2 regions of the Halomonas zincidurans B6 genome follow, and region 1 is predicted to be linked to the other one. Evidence: riboswitches for the same ligand, from Rfam matches in the RefSeq annotation. Region 1 holds a riboswitch; the other holds the start of a gene.
What was found. A riboswitch is a leader RNA that binds a small molecule or an ion and turns the genes downstream of it on or off. The one in region 1 is predicted to bind thiamine pyrophosphate.

Region 1 (4,409 bases):
AACTTGGGACCGCACATGGAGCAGAAGTGCGCCACCTTGGCCGAGTCCTTGGGCAGGGTCTCGTCGTGGTATTTCCGCGCGGTGTCCGGGTCGAGGCCGAGGTTGAACTGATCCTCCCAGCGGAACTCGAAGCGCGCCTTGGACAAGGCGTTGTCGCGCCTCTGTGCGGCCGGATGACCCTTGGCGAGATCCGCCGCGTGGGCGGCGATCTTGTAGGTGATGATGCCGGTCTTGACGTCGTCCTTGTCGGGCAGGCCCAGGTGCTCCTTGGGCGTGACGTAGCAGAGCATCGCGCAGCCGTACCAGCCGATCATCGCCGCGCCGATGCCGGAGGTGATGTGATCATAGCCCGGGGCGATGTCGGTGGTCAGCGGTCCCAGAGTGTAGAAGGGCGCTTCATCGCAATACTCGAGCTGCTTGTCCATGTTCTCCTTGATCAGCTGCATGGGCACGTGGCCGGGGCCCTCGATCATCACCTGGACGTCGTGCTGCCAGGCGATGCGGGTCAGCTCGCCCAGGGTCTCGAGCTCGGCGAACTGGGCCTCGTCGTTGGCGTCGGCCACCGAGCCCGGGCGCAGGCCATCGCCCAGCGAGAAGGCGACGTCATAGCGCTTGCAGATCTCGCAGATCTCCTCGAAGTGCTCGTAGAGGAAGCTCTCGCGATGGTGGTAGAGGCACCACTTGGCCATGATCGAGCCGCCGCGGGAGACGATGCCGGTGACGCGCCTGGCGGTGAGCGGCACGTAGCGCAGCAGCACGCCGGCGTGGATGGTGAAGTAGTCGACGCCCTGTTCAGCCTGTTCGATCAGGGTGTCGCGGAAGATTTCCCAGGTCAGGTCCTCGGCTGCACCCTTGACCTTCTCCAGCGCCTGGTAGATCGGTACGGTGCCGATGGGCACCGGGGCATTGCGGATGATCCATTCGCGGGTCTCGTGGATGTTGGCGCCGGTGGACAGATCCATGATGGTGTCGGCACCCCAGCGGATGCCCCAGGTCATCTTGTCGACCTCTTCCTCGATGGAGGAGGTGACCGCCGAGTTGCCCAGGTTGCCGTTGATCTTCACCAGGAAGTTGCGGCCGATGATCATCGGCTCGGATTCCGGATGGTTGATGTTGCAGGGAATGATCGCCCGGCCCGCGGCAACCTCATCGCGCACGAATTCCGGGGTGATCTCCTCGGGCAGGCGGGCGCCGAAATTTTCGCCCGGGTGCTGGTGGCCGAGTATCCGTTCGACTTCTTCGGTACCTGCGTACTTTGTAGAGAGTGCTTGCCGGCGCTGGTTCTCGCGAAGGGCAATAAACTCCATTTCCGGGGTGACGATACCTTGACGGGCGTAGTGCAGTTGGGTGACGTTGCGCCCGGGCTTGGCGCGCCGTGGCGTACGCGTCAGGTCGAAGCGCAGCGGGGCCAGCGTCGGGTCGTTGGCGCGGCGGTGGCCATACTCGGAGGTGGGGCCGTCGAGCCGCTCGGTGTCGTCGCGCTCGTCGATCCAGGCGCGGCGCAGCTCAATCAGGCCGCGGCGCAGGTCGATGTCGGCCTCGGGGTCGGTGTAGGGGCCGGAGGTGTCGTAGACCAGCAGCGGCGGATTGGCTTCATCGACGCCGGAAGTTGTGGTTGGTGAGAGGCTGATCTCACGCAACGGCACGCGGATGTCGGGACGCGTACCCTCGACGTAGATCTTGCGCGATCCGGGCAAGGCCTGGATGGCCGCTTCGTCGACTTGGGCCGTTTCGGCGAGGAAGTGGGTGGTCTTGCTCATGGTGTTCTCCCTTGGGTAGGCGCTGTCAGGGAGGACCGCCGGGAGGACAGAGGCAGGCCGATGGAATCCGGCTGCATGTCGCTTGATCCCTACGCTGGTCCTAGCCAGTTCAGGTTCAACGGGCCCCGCCATGACGCCACGGCGTATTGCCGTGCCATAAGGCGATCTCAGCCGGTTCCACCGGCACCCCGTCAAGCGTGTGCGGGAACGCGCCCGCACAGTCGGCAGTGTGGGTAACGCCGCGGCGCCGGTCAAGCGGCGTGCGAAAGGAAGGCGGCCTTCGCGCCGCGTGCGACAGCAAGGCCCGGCATCATGCGCCCCGAGTAGCCGTGCGGGTTCAGCGATAGAGCCGGTGGCGGCGGTAGTCGCTGCGCTGTTGCTGCTCTTCGGGGGTCTTGCGGTAGCGCTTGTATTCCCACTGATACTGCGCCGGATCGAGGGCGATCGCCGCCTCGACGCTGGCATTGACGCCGCGTGCGGCGATTGCCTCGTCGGCATCGTAGACGCGCTCGTCGGCGGCGAGGAAATGGATCTCGAACCCCTGTGGCTGGCCTTCGCCGGCTTGTCGGCGGCGGGCCACGCCGGTGACCACTCGGGCCTGGGTGCGCGCCACCAGCTTGGGCAGCAGGGTGCCGGTATAGGCCGGGCGATGAAAGAAGTCGGCGAATACCCCGCCCCGCCAGTCGGGCTCCTGGTCGGGCAGGATGCCCACCGCCTCGCTACGCCTGAGCGCCTTGAGCAGCGCGGCGACGCCACGTGAATTGGTGGGCACCAAGGCCGCGCCCATGCGCTCGCGGCCCTGGCGGATCAGCGGATCGAGCTCGGCGATCTTGGGCGGCTCGTACATCGCCGTGAACGGGAAGTGTGCGGACAGCCAGAAGTTGAGGACTTCCCAGTTGCCGAAATGCGGCGCCAGCACGATCACCCCGCGGCCCTCGGCGCGGGCCTCGTCGAGCAGCTCGCGGCCGTGCACGGCCTGGATCGAGGCCTCGACCCGGGCCGGATCGGCCATCCAGGCGAAGCCCAGCTCGAGCATCGTCGCGGTGGAATGACGGAGGCTGTCGCGAGCCAGCCGAGCGCGCCGCGTGTCATCGAACTGGGGGTAGACCTCGCGCAGGTTGATATCGGTGACCTTGCGCTCGCGGGCGCTGAAGCGATAGATCAGCGGCCCCAGTCGGCGCGCCAGACGCCACAGCGTGATGGGTCGGGCGTGCGACAGCAGGCGCCACAGGGCAGCGATCAAGCGCGCTTGCAAGGCGCTGGGGTAGGGTCGGTCACTCATGCGGGTCGACGGCTTCAAACTCCGGGGCGAGCATTTAACGGGTTGCGCCGCGGGCTTCATGCAGCGCTTTCGGTCGGTGTCGTGTCGTCACGCTACCACAGCCAGGTTTCGATATTGCTCGGCGCGCGCTTTTCCTGAAGGCCCTTGAAGCCCTTGACGCAGCGCACGATCAGCCAGATCGCCAAGCCCAGCATCAGGATCAGACCGATGCCGATCAGCGACAGCAGCGCGGCGACGATGGCATACAGCAGGCCGATCCAGAAGGTGCGGATCTGGTAGCGGTAATGCCCATCCAGCCACGGCGGGCCCTTGCCGCGATACACGTAGGCGATGATCACCCCGACGATCGGCGTGATGCCGACCACGAAGCCGGCCAGCAGCAACGCGTAGACCACCATGGCCATGGTGGTGTCGGCAGGCTGCGGGGCTTCGTCGGCGAACGTTTCGGGGCTGTCGAAAAGCGGATCGGCCATGACGGATCTCCAGGTCGATGAAGGCGGGGGGATGGAAACTATTGACGATCGGGGCGGCACAGTTCGATCAGGTTGTTGTCAGGATCGCGCAGATACAGCGAGACGATCGGCCCGCCGGCGCCCTGACGGGCCACCGGGCCGGTCTCGACCTGAATGGCCAGGGCATCCAGGTGCGCCTGTACCTCGTCGAGCGGCAGCAGGCTGCGAAAGCAGATGTCCAGGCTGCCGGGCATCGGGCAGCCGGCGCGCGGCGCGATCGAGGTATCGACCGGATGCAGGCGCAGGGCGATGTCGCCGAGCACCAGGTCGACGCGCTCGGCGTCGCGATAGCGCGCCTCCAGCCCCAGCACCCGGGTGTAGAAATCCACCGCCCGGGGGATGTCGGTGACGGTGACGACCAGATGGTCCAGGCCCGCTAGCATTGGCATGTTCCTCATGGGCTTTCATGGCTGCGCAGCCGCCGGTCGGCGACGGCGACCCGGCTTGTTCTCGGTATTCCAGCATACGCTGATACGCGCGTCGCTGTCCCGCGTCACCGAGTGACCAGTGGCATGAATCGCCAACCGCTAATACGCTGTGACAACGGGCGGTGCTGGCCGCGCAAAAGTGCTTTGTTGCCGGCAGGCGCCGGCGTATAGTCGCCCGCGAAATTGCGCTACTTCCATGACAGCGTTGTCCGTCTGGCGTTCCACCTTGGCGTGGCACCGCCGTTACCATCGATCGTGAGGCATCCATTTCATGTCGCCCCAGTTACTGGCCATGGCCCTGGCTCCCCTGTTGGGTCTTTTCATCCTGGGGATCGGCAACGGCTTTCTGGCAACGCTGATCACCCTGCGTCTGGACGCCGCCGGCGCCTCGGCGGTAGTGATCGGCTGGGTCTCGTCGGCGTATTTC
Region 2 (4,409 bases), 1.9 Mb from region 1:
CGTTGGCTCCCGCCCGGGCCTGCTCGGCGAGTTCGTCGATATGACTGTTGCAGGGCGTGACCTGGCTGGCGGTGGAGGCGATGCCCACCTGCGGCTTGCAAAAATCGTCGTCCTCGAAGCCCACCGCACGCAGCATCGCGCGGCTGGCCGACTTGCCAGGGCCGTCGACCACCGGGCTCGAATAGCGACGACGCGGGTCGGCGTGGGGTTCATCACTCATCACGGCTACTCCCTGAACTGGTCACGCGGGCGGGTCTGTTGCGAGGCTGCATAACAGCCTAGCCGACTCAGTCTGAAAGCGCGGCAGTCCGCTTGCAAACTGCCTCCGGTCGCTGAGTGGCACAGCGGGCAGCCAGCGAGCCAGCCGATCACTGGGCCGACAGCGCCCTCACCGGCCGCACCCAGGCGACCAGCGCCGCCACCAGCGTCGAGGCCGTCAGCGCGCCGAGAAACGGCGCCAGGGTCGGCGCGCCGCCCGGGAAGCTCGCCGCCAGCAGACCGCCTGCCAGGCTGCCCTGGGCGATCCAGCCCGGCAGCACCGCGCCGCTCAGCCCGGCCAGCCCACCGGCCACCGCCGCGGCGGTGCTCATCCGCGACCAGAGCCCCAACAGCACCGGCACCACCGCCGTGGCGCATAACAGATCGGCGATCAGAAACAGCCGCAGCACCGACACGCCCTGCAGCGCCACCAGCATCGCCGGCACCATCAACGCCAGGGTGATCCAGCGCGCCCCGCTCAGCGACAGCCCGCGTCGGTCGAGGCTGTCACCCTCGCCGACCAGTAGCGAGGCGATGCCATTCTGCAGCGTATCGACACTCGAGGCGACCAGCGTCACCGCCAGCACCAGCGCCAGCAGGCTCAGCCAGCCTGGAGCCGCGATCAGCAGGGCGAAGAACGGCATCGGCGGCTCGCCGAGCCGGGCCTCGCTCAGCGCCGCGAGGATTCCCAGCCCGCCGACGACGGCGACCACCACTACCGTCGTCACGGCGCCGAGTACGGCGCCGCGTCCCAGCGCCCGGGAATCGCGGGCGGCCCAGATGCGCTGCCAGTAGCCCTGGTGGAACAGGTTGGCTGCGGTCACCGCGATCACCAGCGTCAGCGCCACCCCCAGCGCATCGCCGAACGCGACGTCGGGCAGTGCGGCCGAGGCCGGCAACGCGGGCATTCGCGCCAGCGCCACGCCGCCGACGACCAGCAGCAGCGCGCTCAGCAACAGCGCCTGCCAGCGGTCGGTGACCAGACTCGCACGCAGCCCGCCCCAGGCGGTATAGGCCAGCGTGGTCACCGCCACGGCGACGATCGCCACGCTGCCCGACAGCGGCGAGAGCAATTCGGTGATCCCGCCGATGGCGCTCAACTCGGCGGCCAGGAAGCAGGCCATGTAGAGTACCGAGATCAGCGCCACATAGCGGCGTACGCCACTGCCGAACCGCGCCGCGGCGAACTCGCCGATGCTCCGGCCTTCGGGCAGGCAGCGGCGGATCGCCGGGCCGCACAATGCCAGCACGAGAAACGGCAGCGCCGAGCCGATGGCGTAGCCGGCCAGCGCCACCGGGCCGACGAAGGCCCCCACTTCCGGCGGGGCGAAGAGAATCCACGCGCCCATTCCCGAGGCCAGAAACGACAGCCCCAGGGTGGTGGCCGGCTGTGAATTGCGCGCGGTCATGTAGTCGTCGAGCGCCTCCCCCGCGCGGCTCGCGCGCAGTCCCAGGATGGCAAACAACAGCAACGCCGCAGCGAGCGCGGCCAGGGTCGCGTAAAACATGTCGCACTTCCTCCGCCGGTATGAACCGGATCAGGTTCCAGGGTCAGCGCTTTCGTAAAGCCGCACTCTCAGCCCGCCCTGTGGACAGGACTCCCCTGGCGACAGTGAATGTAGATGTGTCGATTAAAGATTAACGCCGCAGCGCCGATAACCCAAGTTATGGCAAATTGTCGTAACCTCGGATGTGCCGGGCATAGCGTCCGGCCTGGCGGTGCTGCATGAACCGCCGGCTCAACGTATCATTCGACGGTCTGAAACGATGACACAACAACGAAGAATAACGCAGACATAGGGTCCAAGCGCCATGCCTTATCACGAAGCCAACGAGCATGCCCCCGGCCGGCTGCATGCGCTGTTCGCCGATCCCTACCAGGCGTTCGGCAATCACGTTCATGCACGCTGGGACCACCTGCCGGTCGCTCTGCACGCTCTGCTCGACCGCCCGCTGGCCGCGGCCGACCTGAAGGTGCGGGTGATCCACGGCTGGGAAAACGGCAACTTCCAGCTCGGCGAACTCAATCATAGCGATCATGCCCTGCGTAACCTCGCCGACCTGCGCCACGTCGAGGCCCGCTATCGCCAGGCGCGACGCGACGGCCAGGCGCTGCCCTGCGACGACCGCTCGCTGCTCGAAAGGCCGCTGGACGACGCGATCGCCCAGGCCGAGCAGGCCGGCCAGGCGATAGACGAGCTGACTCGCAGCACCCCGGCGCGCTGGCCCGCGTTCGACCAGGGGCTGCTTCTCTATACCTTCTTCAAGATCTATCATCGCCTTACCTACGGCGAGGACGACGTCTACCGCTCGATCCGCTGCCTGACGACTTCCGGGCCCTGCGAGGTCCACGAATTCCACCTCGAAGAGGGCGAGTTCGCCATCGTCACGCCCGCCGAGGGCGAGCCGCAGGCCACGACCCTGCTGGTGCTTCACGAAAGCCAGCTCGAGCCGGTCATTCAGTTGCTTCAGAGGTGCCGGATCGTCTAGACGCACTGACTCTTTGTTTCTCTCAACGCAGGACGGCCCCGTCTCCGGCGAGACGAGGCCGCGTTACAGCATGGTACGAATCAGCCCATCGAGATGGTGCTGTTGATTCCCGAGGAGACGTTTTCCGGCTCGAACCAGCGCGCGGTGACGGTCTTGGTCTGGGTCCAGAACTGGATCGCCTGCTTGCCGTTGGGCCCCAGGTCGCCGAGCTTCGAGGCCCGCGAACCGGTGAAGCTGAAATACGCCACCGGCACCGGGATCGGCACGTTGATACCCACCTGGCCGACGTCGATGTCGCTCTCGAAGCGCTTGGCCACCCAGCCGGAGTTGGTGAAGATCGAAGTGCCGTTGCCGTTGGGGTTGGCGTTGATGAACGCAATGGCGTCGTCCAGCGTGTCGACACCGACCACGCACAGCACCGGACCGAAGATCTCCTCGCGATAGATGGCCATGTCGGCGGTCACGTCGCTGAAGAGGGTCGGCCCGACGAAGTTGCCGTCCGGATAGCCGTCGACGCTCAGGCCGCGGCCGTCGAGCTTGAGCGTAGCGCCTTCGGCCTCGCCCTTGCCGATCAGCGCCACCACCCGCTCGCGCGCCGCCGGCGACACCAGCGGGCCCAGGTCGGCGTCGCGCTGGGTGCCGGGGCCGACGGTCATGGCGCGGGACTTGTCGACGATCTCGTCGAGCCACTCGCGCGCTTCGCCGACCAGCACCAGTACCGAGTTGGCCATGCAGCGCTGGCCGGCGGCGCCGAACGCCGAGCCCAGCAGGTTGTTGATCGCCTGGCTGCGATTGGCGTCGGGCATGATCACGCAATGGTTCTTGGCGCCCATCATCGCCTGCACGCGCTTGCCGGCGGCCCCGGCGCGGGCGTGGATCTGTGTGCCGACCGGCGTCGAACCGATGAACGACACGGCCTTGATGTCCGGGTGGTCGCACAACCGGTTGGCGACCTCGGGGCCGCCGTGCACGACGTTGAGCACACCGGGCGGCACACCCGCCTCATGGGCCAGCTCGACCAGCCGCATGGTCGACGACGGGTCCTGCTCGGAAGGCTTCAAGACGAAGGTGTTGCCGGTGGCGATGGCCAGCGGAAACATGAAGCACGGCAGCATGATCGGGAAGTTGAACGCGGTAATCCCCGCGCCCACGCCCAGCGGCTGGTTGAGCGAATAGACGTCGACGTCGCTGGCGGCATTCTCGGCGATTTCGCCGAGCTGCAGCGAGGTGATCGAGCAGGCATGCTCGACCACTTCCAGGCCGCGCCCCACCTCGCCCTCGGCGTCGGGCAGGGTCTTGCCGTGCTCCTCGGTGATCAGCGCCGCCAGCTCGCCGGTGTGTTCGCGGATCAGCGCCTGGAAGGCGAGCATGATGCGCATGCGCTTGGCCAGCGGCACCTTGCGCCAGGTCTTGAAGGCGACCTGGGCGCTGGCCACCGCAAGGTCGACCTCCTCGACGCTGCAGAACGGCACCCGGGCGACGACCTTCTGGGTCGCGGGATCGATCACCTCGCGCCAGTCACCGGACTGCGACGGCACGGGCTTGCCATCGATATAGAGGGCGATATCTCGGACGGACATGCGGGCGGCTCCTGTTGTGATTGTGGCTGTCGCTAACATTCTTGCTATGGCCAGTTTACGCGCACGGCAACCCCGCACAAC

Region 2: another riboswitch for thiamine pyrophosphate. It lies ahead of HALZIN_RS0101955 (sodium:solute symporter family transporter); the one in region 1 lies ahead of thiC (phosphomethylpyrimidine synthase ThiC).

Annotation. Positions count from the first base shown of each region.
Region 1 is NZ_JNCK01000001.1:2,321,253-2,325,661, reverse strand. It holds gene thiC (phosphomethylpyrimidine synthase ThiC) at 1-1,760, opposite strand, end outside; TPP riboswitch at 1,830-1,961, opposite strand; gene HALZIN_RS0110970 (lysophospholipid acyltransferase family protein) at 2,098-3,042, opposite strand; gene HALZIN_RS0110965 (DUF4870 family protein) at 3,135-3,515, opposite strand; gene HALZIN_RS0110960 (VOC family protein) at 3,554-3,937, opposite strand; gene HALZIN_RS0110955 (MFS transporter) at 4,254-4,409, shown strand, end outside.
Region 2 is NZ_JNCK01000001.1:411,746-416,154, reverse strand. It holds gene ilvD (dihydroxy-acid dehydratase) at 1-220, opposite strand, end outside; gene HALZIN_RS0101955 (sodium:solute symporter family transporter) at 369-1,766, opposite strand; TPP riboswitch at 1,756-1,873, opposite strand; gene HALZIN_RS0101950 (hypothetical protein) at 2,071-2,748, shown strand; gene HALZIN_RS0101945 (CoA-acylating methylmalonate-semialdehyde dehydrogenase) at 2,829-4,328, opposite strand.